One region of the Sagittula stellata E-37 genome, then DNA from elsewhere that is predicted to be linked to it. Evidence: riboswitches for the same ligand, from Rfam matches in the RefSeq annotation. Region 1 holds a riboswitch; the other holds the start of a gene.
The links. Region 1 has a riboswitch for cobalamin ahead of bluB (5,6-dimethylbenzimidazole synthase). Riboswitches for the same ligand answer to the same signal wherever they lie in the genome.

Region 2: linked by a shared signal. The riboswitch ahead of ABFK29_RS18270 (DUF1636 family protein) and the one ahead of bluB (5,6-dimethylbenzimidazole synthase) in region 1 are both predicted to bind cobalamin.

The regions. Positions count from the first base shown of each region.
Region 1 is NZ_CP155729.1:3,580,554-3,587,799, reverse strand. It holds gene ABFK29_RS17070 (YtoQ family protein) at 1-179, shown strand, start outside; gene ABFK29_RS17065 (glutathione S-transferase family protein) at 394-1,092, opposite strand; gene mscL (large conductance mechanosensitive channel protein MscL) at 1,246-1,680, shown strand; cobalamin riboswitch at 1,742-1,932, shown strand; gene bluB (5,6-dimethylbenzimidazole synthase) at 1,976-2,659, shown strand; gene ald (alanine dehydrogenase) at 2,826-3,944, opposite strand; gene ABFK29_RS17045 (Lrp/AsnC family transcriptional regulator) at 4,092-4,550, shown strand; gene ccoS (cbb3-type cytochrome oxidase assembly protein CcoS) at 4,779-4,940, opposite strand; gene ABFK29_RS17035 (heavy metal translocating P-type ATPase) at 4,974-7,160, opposite strand; gene ABFK29_RS17030 (FixH family protein) at 7,180-7,246, opposite strand, start outside.
Region 2 is NZ_CP155729.1:3,825,578-3,832,823, reverse strand. It holds gene cobD (threonine-phosphate decarboxylase CobD) at 1-152, shown strand, start outside; gene ABFK29_RS18285 (cobyric acid synthase) at 155-1,600, opposite strand; gene ABFK29_RS18280 (YrhK family protein) at 1,597-1,863, opposite strand; gene cobO (cob(I)yrinic acid a,c-diamide adenosyltransferase) at 2,565-3,176, opposite strand; cobalamin riboswitch at 3,212-3,428, shown strand; gene ABFK29_RS18270 (DUF1636 family protein) at 3,530-3,916, shown strand; gene cobW (cobalamin biosynthesis protein CobW) at 3,917-4,972, shown strand; gene cobN (cobaltochelatase subunit CobN) at 5,018-7,246, shown strand, end outside.

The sequences.
Region 1 (7,246 bases):
ACGCGGCCTTCGATGCGGGCTATGCCGCCGCGCTGGGCAAGTCTCTGATCATCCTGCAACCGGAAGAGCATGACCACGCCCTGAAGGAGGTCGACGCCGCAGCGCTGGCCGTGGCGCGGACGCCGGAACAGGTGGTGCAGCTTCTCGCCTACGTCATCACCGGCACACTGCCGGGCTGAGGAAGGAGGGCGGCGCGAAGCCCCGCCCTACCTGAGGACGCGACGGATGCGGTGTGAGTGCACGGACCGGTGTGACCGGTTGCGTGGGCTCCCGCGTGCGTTGGCCGTGCCCGGGCCCCGGGCCACGCATCGGCCAGATCGGGTCGGTGCACGTCCCTGTCCACGCGGCGCGGCGCCCCGCGGCGCGGGGCTGTGCGCCGCGCGCCTGCGAGCGTTAGTCGCGCGCCGGGATATTCACGCCGTGTTGCACCGCCGGGCGCTCGTAGAACCGCTTGACGTAGGCCACGCAGTTGGGATGGTCGTCCCAGCCCACCACGTCGCGCGCGCCGTAAAATTCGAGCGCGTTGAGCCACGGGCAGAGCGCGATGTCCGCCACGGAATACGGCCCGGCGATCCAGTCTCGACCGTCCAGCGCGCCTTCGACAACGCTCAGCAGCCGCCGCGCCTCGTTCACATACCGGGTGCGGGGAAGCGGGTCCTTCACGTCCTTGCCCGCGAACTTCCAGAAGAAACCGAGCTGCCCCAACATCGGTCCGACGCCGCCCATCTGGAACATCAGCCATTGCGTGATCTTGTGCCGCTCGGTCGCGGTCTCGCCCAGCAGCATTCCGGCCTTCTCGCCGAGATAGAGCAGGATGGCCCCGGATTCGAACAGCTCCAGCGGCGCGCCGTCCGGGCCGTTCGGGTCGATTATCGCGGGGATCTTGTTGTTGGGGTTGAGCGACAGGAACTCAGGGCTTTTGACGTCCTTGTCCGACAGGGTGATCTTGTGGGCCTCGTAGGGCAGCCCGGTCTCCTCGAGCATGATCGACGCCTTGACCCCGTTGGGCGTCGGGAAGGCATAGAGCTGGATGCGGTCGGGGTGCGCGGCGGGCCAGCGGCGCGAGATCGGATGGTCGGCAAGAGCGGTCATGATGCGTGTCCTCGTTAAGGAAGATGTCCTGGCCGACCCTAGTCCGGCATTTCCCGCTTTCCCAGCCGATCCGGCATGACATAATCCTGTTTGTGCAAAAACACCCCGCAGGACATGTGGCCAAGCATGCCGGCGCTCTTACGGAATGGGAAAATGATTAAGGAATTCAAGGATTTCATCGCCAAGGGCAATGTCATGGACATGGCCGTGGGCATCATCATCGGCGCGGCGTTCACCGCGATCGTGCAGTCGCTGGTGGGCGACATCATCAATCCGATCATCGCCTTGTTCACCGGCGGCATCGACTTTTCGGGCTGGTTCTATGCGCTCGACGGCAACGAATACGCGTCGCTCTCGGCGGCGACAGAGGCGGGCGCGCCGGTCTTTGCCATCGGCAAGTTCATCATGGCGGTGATCAACTTCTTCATCATCGCCTTCGTGGTCTTCATGCTGGTGAAGATGGTCAACCGCGCGAAGGCCGCCGCGATCCGTGAGCGTGAGGAAGGCCAGCCAGCCGAAGCCACGCCGTCCGGCCCAACGGAACTGGACGTGCTGCTCGAGATCCGCGACACGCTGAAGACACGCTGACCACGTGACGGCAGACCGGTCCCGTCCGGGGGCGGTGCACTTGCGCCAAGGGGCGGGATTTGCGATCCCGTCCGTGTCAGGTGCCTCCGTCCTCGGGGGAGAATCGGGAAGCCGGGGCAGAACCGGCGCGGGCCCGCCGCTGTGACGGGGACGGGGCGGACACATGGCCACTGGGCGTCAGTCAGGCGCTCGGGAAGGCGTCCGTTCCGGATGATCCGAAGCCAGAAGACCGGCCTGACGGCATGGCGGCCCCGCCTGGACAGCGGGGGCGCGCAGGCCTTTGGGAGGTGACCCCATGACAGGACCGGTGAACCGCCGATCCCCGGCGCCCGTTGCGGCGCGCGCGTTTTCGGACGAGGAGCGGCGGGCGCTCTACGACGTGATTGCCCACAGACGGGACGTGCGGAACGAATTCCTGCCCGATCCGGTGGACGAAGACGTGCTGCGGCGCATCCTGGAGGCGGCGCATGCCGCGCCATCGGTCGGGCTCTCGCAACCCTGGGATTTCATTCTGCTGCGCGATCCCCTGCGCCGGGCGCAAGTGCGGGCCGCATTCGCCCGCGCCAACGACGAGGCGCAGGCGATGTTCCCGCCGGACAAGCGGTCGGCCTATGCCGCGCTGAAGCTGGAAGGGATCGAGAAGGCCCCCCTGAACATCTGCGTCACCTGTGACCGGTCGCGCGGCGGACCGGTCGTGCTGGGGCGCACGCATCAGCCGGAGACGGATCTCTATTCGACGGTCTGCGCCGTCCAGAACCTCTGGCTGGCGGCGCGGGCCGAAGGCGTCGGCGTCGGTTGGGTCAGCATCCTCGACGAGGCCGACCTGCGCCCGATCCTCCGCCTGCCCGAGCACGTCCGCGTGGTCGCCTACCTCTGCGTCGGCCACGTCAGGGAGCTGTTCGACGGCCCCGAACTCGCAGCGCGCGGCTGGGCGCGGGCGCGCACGCTCGATGCGCATGTCCGCGAGGAGGGCTGGTAAGGCCAGCGCCCGGGCCGCCGTCAGCACGACGCATCCGACCGCCGATATTCAGGTCGCAACCTTCAAAGAACCCGCTGCCGGCTTCTTTGCTTCCAAAATACTCCGGAGGGGTTCGGGGAGGCAGAGCCTCCCCGACCGGTCGCCGTGCGCAGCACGGCGAAACCGCTCAGGCCGCCAGCGCGGCCGCCGGCGTGATCGCGGCAAGCCCAAGCGCCTCGCCCACCGCGGCGTAGGTCAGCTTGCCCGCATGCACGTTCAGCCCGGCCAGAAGGTGCGGATCGTCGGCGCAGGCTTTCTTCCAGCCCTTGTCGGCCAACGCCAGCATGAACGGCATGGTCGCGTTGCCCAGGGCGATGGTCGATGTGCGCGCCACGGCGCCCGGCATGTTCGCCACGCAGTAGTGCACGATGCCGTCGACTTCGTAGATCGGGTCCTGATGGGTTGTGGCCTTCGAGGTCTCGAAGCAGCCGCCCTGGTCGATGGCCACGTCGACGATCACGGCGCCGGGCTTCATCGTCGACAGTTGCGCGCGGCTGACCAGCTTCGGCGCGGCGGCGCCGGGGATCAGCACGGCGCCGATGACCATGTCGGCCTCGGCCACCATCTCGGCGGTGTTCCCGGCAGAGGCGTAGCGGGTCTTGAAGACCGAACCGAAGACGTCGTCGAGGTAACGCATCCGCGACAGGGAGCGGTCGAGCACGGTGACCTCGGCGCCCATGCCCGCGGCGACGCGGGCCGCGTGGGTGCCGACGACGCCGCCGCCGATCACCGCGACCTTCGCGGGGCCGACCCCCGGCACGCCGCCCATCAGCACGCCGCGGCCGCCGTTGGCCTTCTGCAGCGACCAGGCGCCGACCTGCGGGGCGAGACGGCCCGCGACCTCGGACATCGGCGCCAGAAGGGGCAGGCCGCCACGGTCGTCGGTCACGGTTTCATAGGCGATGCAGGTCGCGCCGGAGGCGATCAGGTCGTGGGTCTGCTCCGGATCGGGCGCGAGGTGGAGATAGGTGAACAGCACCTGGCCCTCGCGCAACATGGCGCGTTCGGGGGCCTGGGGTTCCTTCACCTTGACGATCATGTCGGCGGAGGCAAAGACCTCGGCGGCGGTGTCGGCCAGCGCGGCGCCCGCGGCGGTATAGTCTTCGTCGGTGAAACCGGCGCCGAGGCCTGCGCCTTTCTGGACGATGACCGAATGGCCATGCGCCACCGCTTCGTGTGCGGCGTTGGGCGTCAGGCCCACGCGGAATTCCTGGGGTTTGACTTCTGTCGGGCAGCCGATCTTCATGACGCGATCCTTTGAGCCTGGGTCCTGTTGGGGTGCGGCAATCTACCATGAACGGCTTGCAAAAGGGTCCGAGACTGGGGCACCTTTGCGCACCGCCGCGCACGATTGTTCGACGGTTTGCAGGCACCGCGGGAGGAATCTTCGAATATGGCGCTAGACGAGACGGATCGGCGACTGCTCAGGGTGCTTCAGCGCAAGGGCCGCATGTCGAACGCGGACCTCAGCGAACAGGTCAACCTGTCCCCCTCGGCCTGTCACCGGCGGGTGCAGCGGCTTGAGGCGGACGGCTACATCCGCGACTACGTGGCGCTTCTGGATGCGCGCAAGCTGTCGCTGCCGACCACCGTCTTCGTGGAGATCACCCTGCAGGCGCAGGCCGACGAGGTGCTGGAGGCTTTCGAGACCGCCGTGTCCCGCGTTCCGGCGGTGCTGGAGTGTCACCTGATGGCGGGCACGGCGGATTACATCCTGAAGGTCGTGGCCGAGGACACGGAGGATTACGCCCGCATCCACCGGCAGTATCTGACCCGCCTGCCGGGCGTCGCGCAGATGCAGTCGTCCTTTGCGCTGAAGACGGTATTCAAGACCACGGCGCTGCCGGTCTGAGCCGGGGCTGTCGATCGGCCCGACCGGGCCGGTTGGCCGCGTATGCCATGCGGATGACCTCTCTGCGGGCGCCTGGCGTGGATGTGGGGAGGGGGCGCTGCCCCCGTCTCCCTGCGGGAGACCCCCCGAGGTATTTTGACCAAGATGAAGGGCAGCAGAGGGCTGACGGGTGCCGGTCGCGGTGCGCAAGGCGGTCCCGTGTGGCGGGAAGCCGGGCGCTTTCTCGGGTCAGTCCTGCTTGGGGCGGTCGTCGTAGTCGCCCGAGAGGATGCGTTGCGCGTCGCCCTCGGGGTCCTCGTACTGGTTCGAACGGATCGTGAAGACGAAGAATAGGAGCCCCATGCCGCCCAGCACGAGGGAGATCGGGATCAGGTAGGTGAGAACGTTCATCGGTCGTGTGCCTTTCGTGCGGGTCGGGGCGTGTCAGCGCAGGCGCAGGGCGTTCAGCGAGACGGTGACGGAACTAGCGGACATGGCCAGCGCGGCGATCAGCGGCGAGCAGAGGCCCGCCACCGCGAGGGGCACCGCGATGAGGTTGTACCACGTGGCGATCGTGAAGTTTTCGCGGATGCGCTTCACAGCTTTGCGGGCGGTGGTCGCGGCCTCCGGCAGGGGCGCGAGGCTTTGTCCCAGAAGCACGATATCGGAGGCCACGCGCGCCGCGTCGAGCGCGGAGGCCGGCGAGATCGAGACATGCGCGGCGGTGAGCGCCGCGGTGTCGTTCAGCCCGTCGCCGACCATCAGGACCTTTGCACCGTTCTTCGAGAGCGTCTCGATCCGGGCAGCCTTGTCCTGCGGCAGGGCCTCGGCCATCCACTGGGCGATGTCCAGCCGCCGGGCCAGGGATTCGACCGCCGCCGCGGTGTCGCCGGACAACAGCACGACCGTCATGCCGGCCTGCCGGAAGGCGGCCACGGCCTCGGCGGCGCCGTCGCGCATGCGGTCGGTGAAGAGCAGGGCTTGCGGGGGGGCGTCGCCGATCCGGAGCCAGGCGGCGGTCTGGTCGGTGGCGGTGCCGCCGATCCAGGCGGCGCGACCGAGGCGCACCTCGCGCCCCTGCCATGTGGCGCTTGTGCCGTAGCCCGGGCTCTCGGTCAAGCCGGTCACTTGCGCGGGGGCGATGCCCGCGGCCCGTGCCGCCGAGGTGAGCGCACGGGAGAGCGGATGGGCGGAGCCCTCGGCCAGCGCGTGGGCGATGGCGAGGTCGGCGGTGGTGAAGGCGTCGAGGTTCACCGGCTCGGGCGTGCCCGCGGTCAACGTGCCGGTCTTGTCGAAGACGACGGTGTCGACCTGCGCCAGCCGTTCCAGCGCTGTGGCGTCCTTGATGAGCAGGCCCTTGCGGAACAGCCGTCCGGAGGCGGCTGTGGTCACGGCGGGCACGGCCAGACCCAGCGCACAGGGGCAGGTGATGATCAGCACGGCGGCGGCAATGTTGAGCGCGGTGCGCAGGTCACCGCTGTAGAGCAGCCAGCCGAGGAAGCTGAGCGCGGAGAGGATGTGCACGCCCGGAGCGTAGAGTCTGGCCGCGCGGTCGGCCAGCGAGGTATAGCGCGAACGGCCTGACTCCGCGATGGCGACGAGGTCGGCCATGCGCGCGAGCGAGGTGTCGCGGCCCACCGCGCTGGCGCGGATGGTCAGCGGGCCGGTCAGGTTGACCTCGCCCGCGCTGACGGCGGTGCCCGGCGTGCCCAGCACCGGCAGGGTTTCCCCGGTCAGCAGCGAGCGGTCGCGTTCCGACGTGCCCTCCACGATCTCGCCGTCGACGGGCATGCGGCCGCCGGGGCGCACGCGGATCAGATCGCCGATACGGAGGTCCGCGACGCTCACCTGTTCCTCGCCCGTATCGGTCACGCGCCAGGCGCGGGGCACTTCGAGGGCGGCGAGTTCCTCGGCCGCGGAGCGCGCGACAGAGCGGGTGCGGTGGTCGAGGTAGCGACCGGTCAGCAGGAAGAAGGTCAGCGCGATGGCCGCGTCGAAATAGGCGTGTTCGCCGGAAAGCGACGTTTCCCAGAGCGAGGTCACGACCGCCAGCAGGATGGCGAGGCTGATCGGCACGTCCATGTTGAGCGTTCGCGCGGCCAGCGCCCGCCAGGCATTGACGAAGAACGGCTGGGCGGAGAAAGCCACCGCCGGCAGCACGATCAGCGCGGAGATCCAGTGGAAGAGATCGCGGGTTTCGCCCGCCGCGCCGGACCAGACGGCCACCGACAGCAGCATGACGTTCATCGCGGCGAAGCCCGCCACGGCAAGGCGCATCAGCAGGTCGCGGCCCGCGCGGTCGGTCGCGGTGGCCGACAAGGCGGCGGTGTCGAGTTCATGCGCCTCGTAGCCTGCCGCCTCGACCAGCGGGATCACGTCTTCGGCGGTGAGCGCCGTGTCGCCCGACAGGCTCACGCGCTTCATGGTCAGGTTGACGCGGGCGCTGTGCACACGCGGGTCGGCGTTCAGCGCGCGTTCCACCTTAGACATGCAGGCGGCGCAGTGGATCGTCGGCAGCGAAAGGACGATATGCGCGTCTTTCGGGACCTCCATGTCCGCCAGCGACTGGGCCGCCGGTGCGGCGACGCAGGCGGGACAGGCAGAGGCGGGCGGGCGCATGGTGGCGGTCATGACGGAAGGCTTTCGCGGCTCAGGGCTGATACATTTCGAGGCGTTGTTCAAAGGCCGTGCCGTCCATCGCGGTGGCCTTGATCCAG
Region 2 (7,246 bases), 250 kb from region 1:
GGACCTACGAGGTGCCCGATGCAACGGCGGCACAGGACCGCCTGGCGCAGGCCCATGTCTGGAGCCGCGTCTTCCCCTACAGCGCCACATGGCTGCGGCTGGGCCTGCCGGGCCACGACGAATGGCCCATTGTGGAGGCCGCCCTGCGCTGAGCCTAGCGTGCCGCCGCCAGCAGTCCCGCCACGTCGAGATGCGTTTCGAGGTGGTCCGCAAGGGCATCCAGCGTCGCGTCCACCGTCGCGTCGTAGGCTTGCGACGAGGCCACCCCGAACCGCTTCAGGAATCCGGCGCGGAAGGCGTCGTCGGTGAACATGCCATGCAGGTAGCTGCCCGTCACGCGCCCGTCCGGCGAACAGGCGCCTTCGGGGCGGCCATCGACGAAAGCGAAGGGCCGCGCGCAATCCGTGCCCGTCGTCCGCCCGATATGGATCTCGTATCCGGCGAAGGGCAGGGCGGTCGCGGCGTGTCGCGCGTCCACGCGGGTCAGGCGCTTGTCGCCGGTCATCACCGTGTCGACGTCGAGAAGGCCAAGCCCCGCCGTCTCGCCCGCCGCGCCCTCGATACCGTCGGGGTCGGCCACCCGCCGTCCCAGCATCTGGAAGCCGCCGCAGATCCCCAGCACATGGCCGCCGCGCCGGTGATGCGCGACAAGGTCGATGTCCCAGCCCTGATCGCGCAGAAAGGCAAGGTCGCCCCGCGTGCTCTTCGAGCCGGGCAGGACCACGAGATCGGCATCGCCGGGGATCGGCTCTCCGTGGCCCAGCATGGTCAGCCGGACACCCGGTTCCTGCGCCAGGGGGTCCATGTCGTCGAAATTGGCGATCCGCGACAGGCGCAGGCAGACGATGTGCAGCCCCTCCTGCCGCACGGGGGCCCGGATGTCCAGCGCATCCTCGGCAGGCAGCTTCCAGGCATGGGCGAACCACGGCGCGGTGCCGAAGCCGCGCCAGCCGGTGCGCGCCTCGATCAGCGCATAGCCGTCGTCGAAAAGCGAGGGGTCGCCACGGAACTTGTTGATCAGGAAGCCCTCGATCCGCGCGTTGTCGCCGGGTGACAGCACCGCCTGCGTGCCCACCACCTGCGCGATGACGCCGCCGCGGTCGATGTCGCCGATCAGCACGACGGGCAGGTCCACGGCCTCCGCAAAACCCATGTTCGCAATGTCGCCGGCGCGCAGGTTGACCTCTGCCGGGCTACCCGCGCCCTCGACGATCACCAGGTCATGGCGCGCCTTCAGCCGCGCGAAACTCTCGCGGACATGACCCAGCAACTGCGGCTTCAGGGCGGCGTATTCGCGCGCCTTCACCGTCGCCAGCCGCTTGCCCTGCACCACGACCTGAGATCCCACGTCGGTCTCCGGTTTCAGCAGAACAGGGTTCATGTCGGTCAGCGGCTCCAGCCCGCAGGCCCGCGCCTGCAACGCCTGCGCGCGGCCGATCTCGCCGCCGTCGACTGTCACGGCGGCGTTGTTCGACATGTTCTGCGGCTTGAACGGCGCCACCGAGAGGCCGCGCCGCAGCGCCGCCCGACATAGCCCGGCCACCAGCACCGACTTGCCCACGTTGGACCCGGTGCCCTGAAGCATCAGGGCGCGCGTCATTCCGGGTCACGATCCCCGGGCAGCGGGAGCTGCGCAAGGTGATACTCCCGGGCGAACCGCGACGCCGGCCGCGCGACGAACAGGGCGGAGCCCACGGTAAAAAGCCAGGTCGCCGGGTATTGCGTGTCTTCCCAGAAGAAGAGGATGGATCCGAAGAGAAACGCGAGCCCCGCGCAGAGGTCGATGACGGTATAGATCTTCTCGTAGAAGCCGTAGACCTCCTCGTGACGGGAGGTGGCGTCCTGCAGCCGTTTCCTGAACATCTGGCGGTGGTCCTCGCTGGTTTCGGGATAGTGACATCCACCGTTACCAGCCTTGAACGCAGGGTCAACGCGCCGAAACCATCTTGGCATGCCGAAGCGCCCGCCCGCGAACCCACGACCGGCCACTGTTCGTTCCGGCAAGAACCGCCGAAGCAAGTCCGTTGTCTCGTTGACCGCTACCGGAAATCTTCGCGCACCGGTCATGTCCCGTGGTGGCAAGCAATGAGCTAAACGTCGACCTTCCCCAGGCCAGGCGCAACGCCATCCACACGGCGCCGCTCCCAGGGACGCCCCGGCCTCACCCAATTCCGAAGACAGGCACCAGGGGCAGAGAGCGCATTGCAGAAATTCCGCTCGCCGCGCCCACTGATCCAGCCGGAACAGCCTGCCCGTTTCCCTGACGCACGTCCCCACACGTCAAACGGCGCAAACGGCCCGGACAGGATGCCTCCGGCGGAGGTATTTTTCGCCAAGATGAAGGGGCGGGTCGGACACCGCGCCTCGGGCCTTCGTCGAAGGGGGAGGCGCGGTGCCTTCACCTTGGGCGGTCATCGGGACCTCTCCCTGTACCGCCCGGCCAGCCTCTCCGATTCCGATTAAAGAAGTCTTGCCTTCATCTTGGTCCAAATACCTTGGGGGTCTGGGGGGAACCCCCAGCGGGTCGGGTCGCCGCAGGCGAGCCGAAATCCGGCGCCACAATCTCAGAACTCGACGCCCTTCTGCGCCTTCACCCCTTCACGGAACGGGTGTTTGACAAGCGTCATGTCGGTGATGAGGTCCGCCGCCTCGATCAGTTCGGGCTTGGCGTTGCGCCCGGTCAGGCAGACATGGGTCATCGGCGGTTTCTGCTCCAGCAGGAACCCCACCACGTCGTCGATGTCGAGATAGTCGTAGCGCAGCGCGATGTTGATCTCGTCGAGCAGAACGAACTGCACTTCCGGGTCGAGGATCTGCGTCTTGGCGATCTCCCAGCCGTTTTGCGCCGCCGCGATGTCGCGTTCGCGGTCCTGCGTCTCCCACGTGAACCCTTCCCCCGACACGAAGAACCGGCACTCCGCCGCGAAGCGTTCGCGCAGGAACGTGCCTTCGCCGGTGGGCCAGGCGCCCTTGATGAACTGCACCACCGCACAGGGCATGCCATGCGCGATGCAGCGCATGATCATGCCGAATCCGGAGGACGACTTGCCCTTGCCGGTCCCGGTATGGACGATAATCAGGCCCTTCTCCTCCGTCTTGGTCGCCATCATCCGGTCGCGGGCCGCCTTGATCTTCTTCATCTTTTCGGTGTGGCGGGCGTTTTCGTCTTCGCTCATGGCGCGGGCTCTCCTTGACATTGCCGGGCGTCCGGCGCATCAGCCGGAGTGCTGGTGCCTGTGTCTAGCAGGTGAAAAGGGAATGCGCAGCCCCGCGTCGGGGTCAGGCGCAGCCGCCCCCGCGACCGTGACCGGAAAGGGCCCGAAGCCACTGGCGACATCGCCGGGAAGGCCGGGTTCCGTTGGGATCGGCAGGACTGCCTGCCGCCCAGTTCCGCAAGCCGGGAGACCTGCCAGTGGCCGCGCCGTGGAAGGGGCGGAGGAACGAAACCGGACGGGGTGATCCGGGGTCGGGAGAGGGCCTGTCTTGGCCCGTGCCCCGCTCAAGGTCCCCCCAGATGCGCGAGGTCGCCATGCCGTCAGAGACCGAACTTCTGGTCTGCGTGAAGTGCCGCCGGGGGCAGGACATCCCCGCCGACGACCGCCGGCCCGGGCAGGCGCTCTACGATGCCCTTGCCGACCGGCCTTTGCCCGAGGGCCTGCGCCTGACCGCCGTCGAATGCCTGCAGAATTGCGATGCCGGTTGTACCGTCGCCCTGCGCGGCGGCGACCGCTGGACCTACGTGTTCGGGAATGTCGACGAGGCGTCGCATCCGGACATGCTGCTCGACGGCGCGGCGCGCTATCACGCGACCGGCGACGGGTTGATCCCGTGGCGCGAGCGTCCCGAACACTTCAAGCGCAACTGCGTGGCGCGTATTCCGCCCCTGACCCCGAACACCCCTGTGGAGGCCGACTGAATGACCGATCTAGCCAAACTCCCCGTCACCGTGATCACCGGCTTCCTCGGCTCCGGCAAGACGACGCTGGTGCGCCACCTGATGCAGAACCCCGGCGGCCGCCGCCTGGCCGTGGTGGTCAACGAATTCGGCGACGTGGGCGTGGACGGCGACATCCTGAAATCCTGCGCCATCCCCGACTGCCCGGCCGAGAACATCATGGAGCTCGCCAACGGCTGCATCTGCTGCACCGTGGCCGACGACTTCATCCCCACCATCGAGGCGCTGATGGCGCTCGACCCGCGCCCCGACCACATCCTGATCGAGACCTCCGGCCTCGCCCTGCCGAAGCCGCTTCTGAAAGCCTTCGACTGGCCCGACATCCGGTCGAAGATCACCGTCGACGGCGTGATCGCGCTGGCCGATGCGGAGGCCGTGGCGGCGGGCCGCTTCGCTCCCGATGTGGCGCGGGTGGACGCGCAGCGTCTGGCCGACGACAGCATCGACCACGAGACGCCGCTGAGCGAGGTCTTCGAGGACCAGATCTCCTGCGCCGACATCATCCTGCTGACCAAGCCCGACCTCGCCGGACCCGAAGGCGTGGCGAAGGCCAAGGCGATCATCGCCGCCGAGGCACCGCGCCCGCTGCCGGTGGTCGAAGTGGCCGAAGGTGTGGTCGACCCGCGCGTGATCCTCGGGCTGGAAGCCGCCGCAGAGGACGACATGGACGCGCGCCCCTCGCATCACGACGACCACGACGATCACGAGCACGACGACTTCGAATCGGTCGTTGTGGAGCTGCCGGAACAGGACAGTCCCGCCCAGCTGGTCGCCGCCATCGAGCGCCTCGCGAAGGAGCAGAACATCCTTCGGGTGAAAGGGTATGCCGCCGTCAAGGGCAAGCCTATGCGCCTTCTGGTGCAGGCGGTGGGCGCGCGGGTGCGTCATCAGTACGACCGCCCGTGGAAGCCGGACGAGGCGCGCGTCAGCCGGGTCGTGGTCATCGCGGAACATGACGACATCCAACCCGAGGCCATCGGGGCGGTCCTCGGGGCCGCGCCTGTCGCCGCAGAATGACGTAAGGTAGGGCGGGGCTGTGCGCCGCCTTTCCGGGAACCGCCGATGCACGTCATCTTCCGCGAAAGCCACGGCCTCGAAGAAAGCGAGACGCCGCAGGACCTGGGCCAGAGCCCGGCGGACCTCGTCGTGCTGTCGTTCTCCGACAGCGACCTCGGCGCCTTTGCCGAAGGCTGGCGGCGCGGCGGCGGGCCAGAGGGGCGGATGCCCACGCTCCGTCTCGCCAATCTCGCCGCCCTCAGGCATCCGCTGTCGGTCGACACCTACGTGGAACAGACGCTGGAGGGCGCGAAGGGCATCCTGATCCGCCTGATCGGCGGCGTGCCCTACTGGTCCTACGGCCTGCAGCAGGTGCTGTCGCTGGCGCAACAGAAGGGCATCGCGCTGGCCGTGTTGCCCGCCGACGGGCGCGAGGACACGCGCCTCGACGAGATGTCGACTCTGCCGGTGTCGACCCTGCGGCGGCTGGCGCATCTCTGCGACGCGGGCGGCACCGTGGCGGCGCAGGCGGCACTGGCGCAACTGGCGCTGGCGGCAGGCCTTTATGCCGGGCCTGTGCGCGGGGCCAAGGGTTTGCCGCCGCTCAGCTGCTGGACACCCGAACACGGCGTGACCTGTCCGGTGCTGACGCGGGTGTCCGGCAAGACCCCTCTGGCGCTGGTCTTCTACCGCTCCTACCTCGTCTCCGCCGACCTCGCGCCGATCCGGGCACTGTACGAGGAGTTTGCCGCGCGCGGCTTCGCCGTCACTGCCTTCTTCGTCCCGTCCCTGAAGGCGCCCGAAGCGGCAGGCTGGCTGCGCCGTCAGATCGCCGCTCTGGCCCCGGCGGCCATCGTCAACGCCACCGCTTTCTCCGGCAAGGGCGCGGACGGCACCTCGCCGCTCGATGCCGCCGACGTGCCGGTCTTCCAGTGCGTGCTGTCGACCTCCGACCGCAAGGCCTGGGCGGAAGCCGACCGGGGCGTGTCTCCCGCCGATCTGGCCATGCACGTCGTGCTGCCGGAGGTGGATGGCACCATCCTGGGCGAACCCGTCTCCTTCAAGGAAACCGGCGACCGGGACTCCGACCTGCAGTTCGCCCGCGCCGTCCACGCCGCACATGATGAAGGCATCGCCGCCCTCGCCGACCGGGTAGAGGCGCGCCTGTCGCTCGCCCGGCGCGCGCCCGGCGACCGCCGCCCGGCGCTGATCTTGTCGACCTACCCGGGCAAGGACTGGAACATCGGCCACGCCGTGGGCCTCGATGCGCTGGCCTCTGCCCGATCCATCCTCGACGACCTGCGCGACGCCGGTCACGCCGTGACGGACGCCCCCGCCGACCTGCCCGCAGAGCTTCTGGCCCGAACCGAAAGCTGGCCGCTGCGCGCCTATGAGGCCGCTCTCGCCAATTTGCCGCAAAGTCTGCAGGACGACCTCCACGCCGCATGGGGCGAGCCCGACACCGACACGCTTGTCCGCGATGGCGCCTTCCGCTTCGCCGCCATCCGCTGCGGCCGCGCGACGGTCGCGCTGCAGCCCGAACGCGGGAGGCCGGAAACCCGCGACGACGACTACCACGACCTGTCGCGCACGCCCTGCCACGGCTACGTGGCCTTCTACCTCTGGCTGCAACAGCAGGCCGACGCGCTGATCCACATCGGCGCCCACGGCACGCTGGAATGGCTACCGGGCAAATCCGTGGCGCTCTCCGCCGCCTGCTGGCCGAAGGCGCTGACCGGCACCCTGCCGGTGATCTACCCCTTCATCGTCAACGACCCCGGGGAAGCCGCGCAGGCCAAGCGCCGCCTGGGCGCGCTGACCCTTGGCCACACGCCCCCGCCGCTGCGCGAAAGTGGAACCCCCGACCGGCTCGCCCGGCTCGAGGCACTGCTGGACGAATTCTCCAACGCCGACGGGCTCGACCCGCGCCGCCGGGACCGGCTTCAGGCCGACATCCGCGACGAGGCGCAGGCGCTGGGGGTGGAGGACGACCTCGGCCTCGACCGCGCCGCCTCCATCGCCGAGGCGATCACCCGCATCGACCGTTTCGTCTGCGACGTGAAGGAAAGCCAGTTCGGCGAGGGCCTGCACGTTTGGGGCCGCGACGACCTTTCGGCGCAGGCCTCCCGCGATCCAACCGGATCGCCCGAGGCCGAACGCCGCGCCATCCCTGCGGCCCTCGACGGGCGCCGGATCGCACCCGGTCCGTCGGGGTCGCCCTACCGCGGCCGCCGCGACGTGTTGCCCACGGGACGAAACCTCTTCACCACCGACCCGCGCTCCGTCCCGACCCGC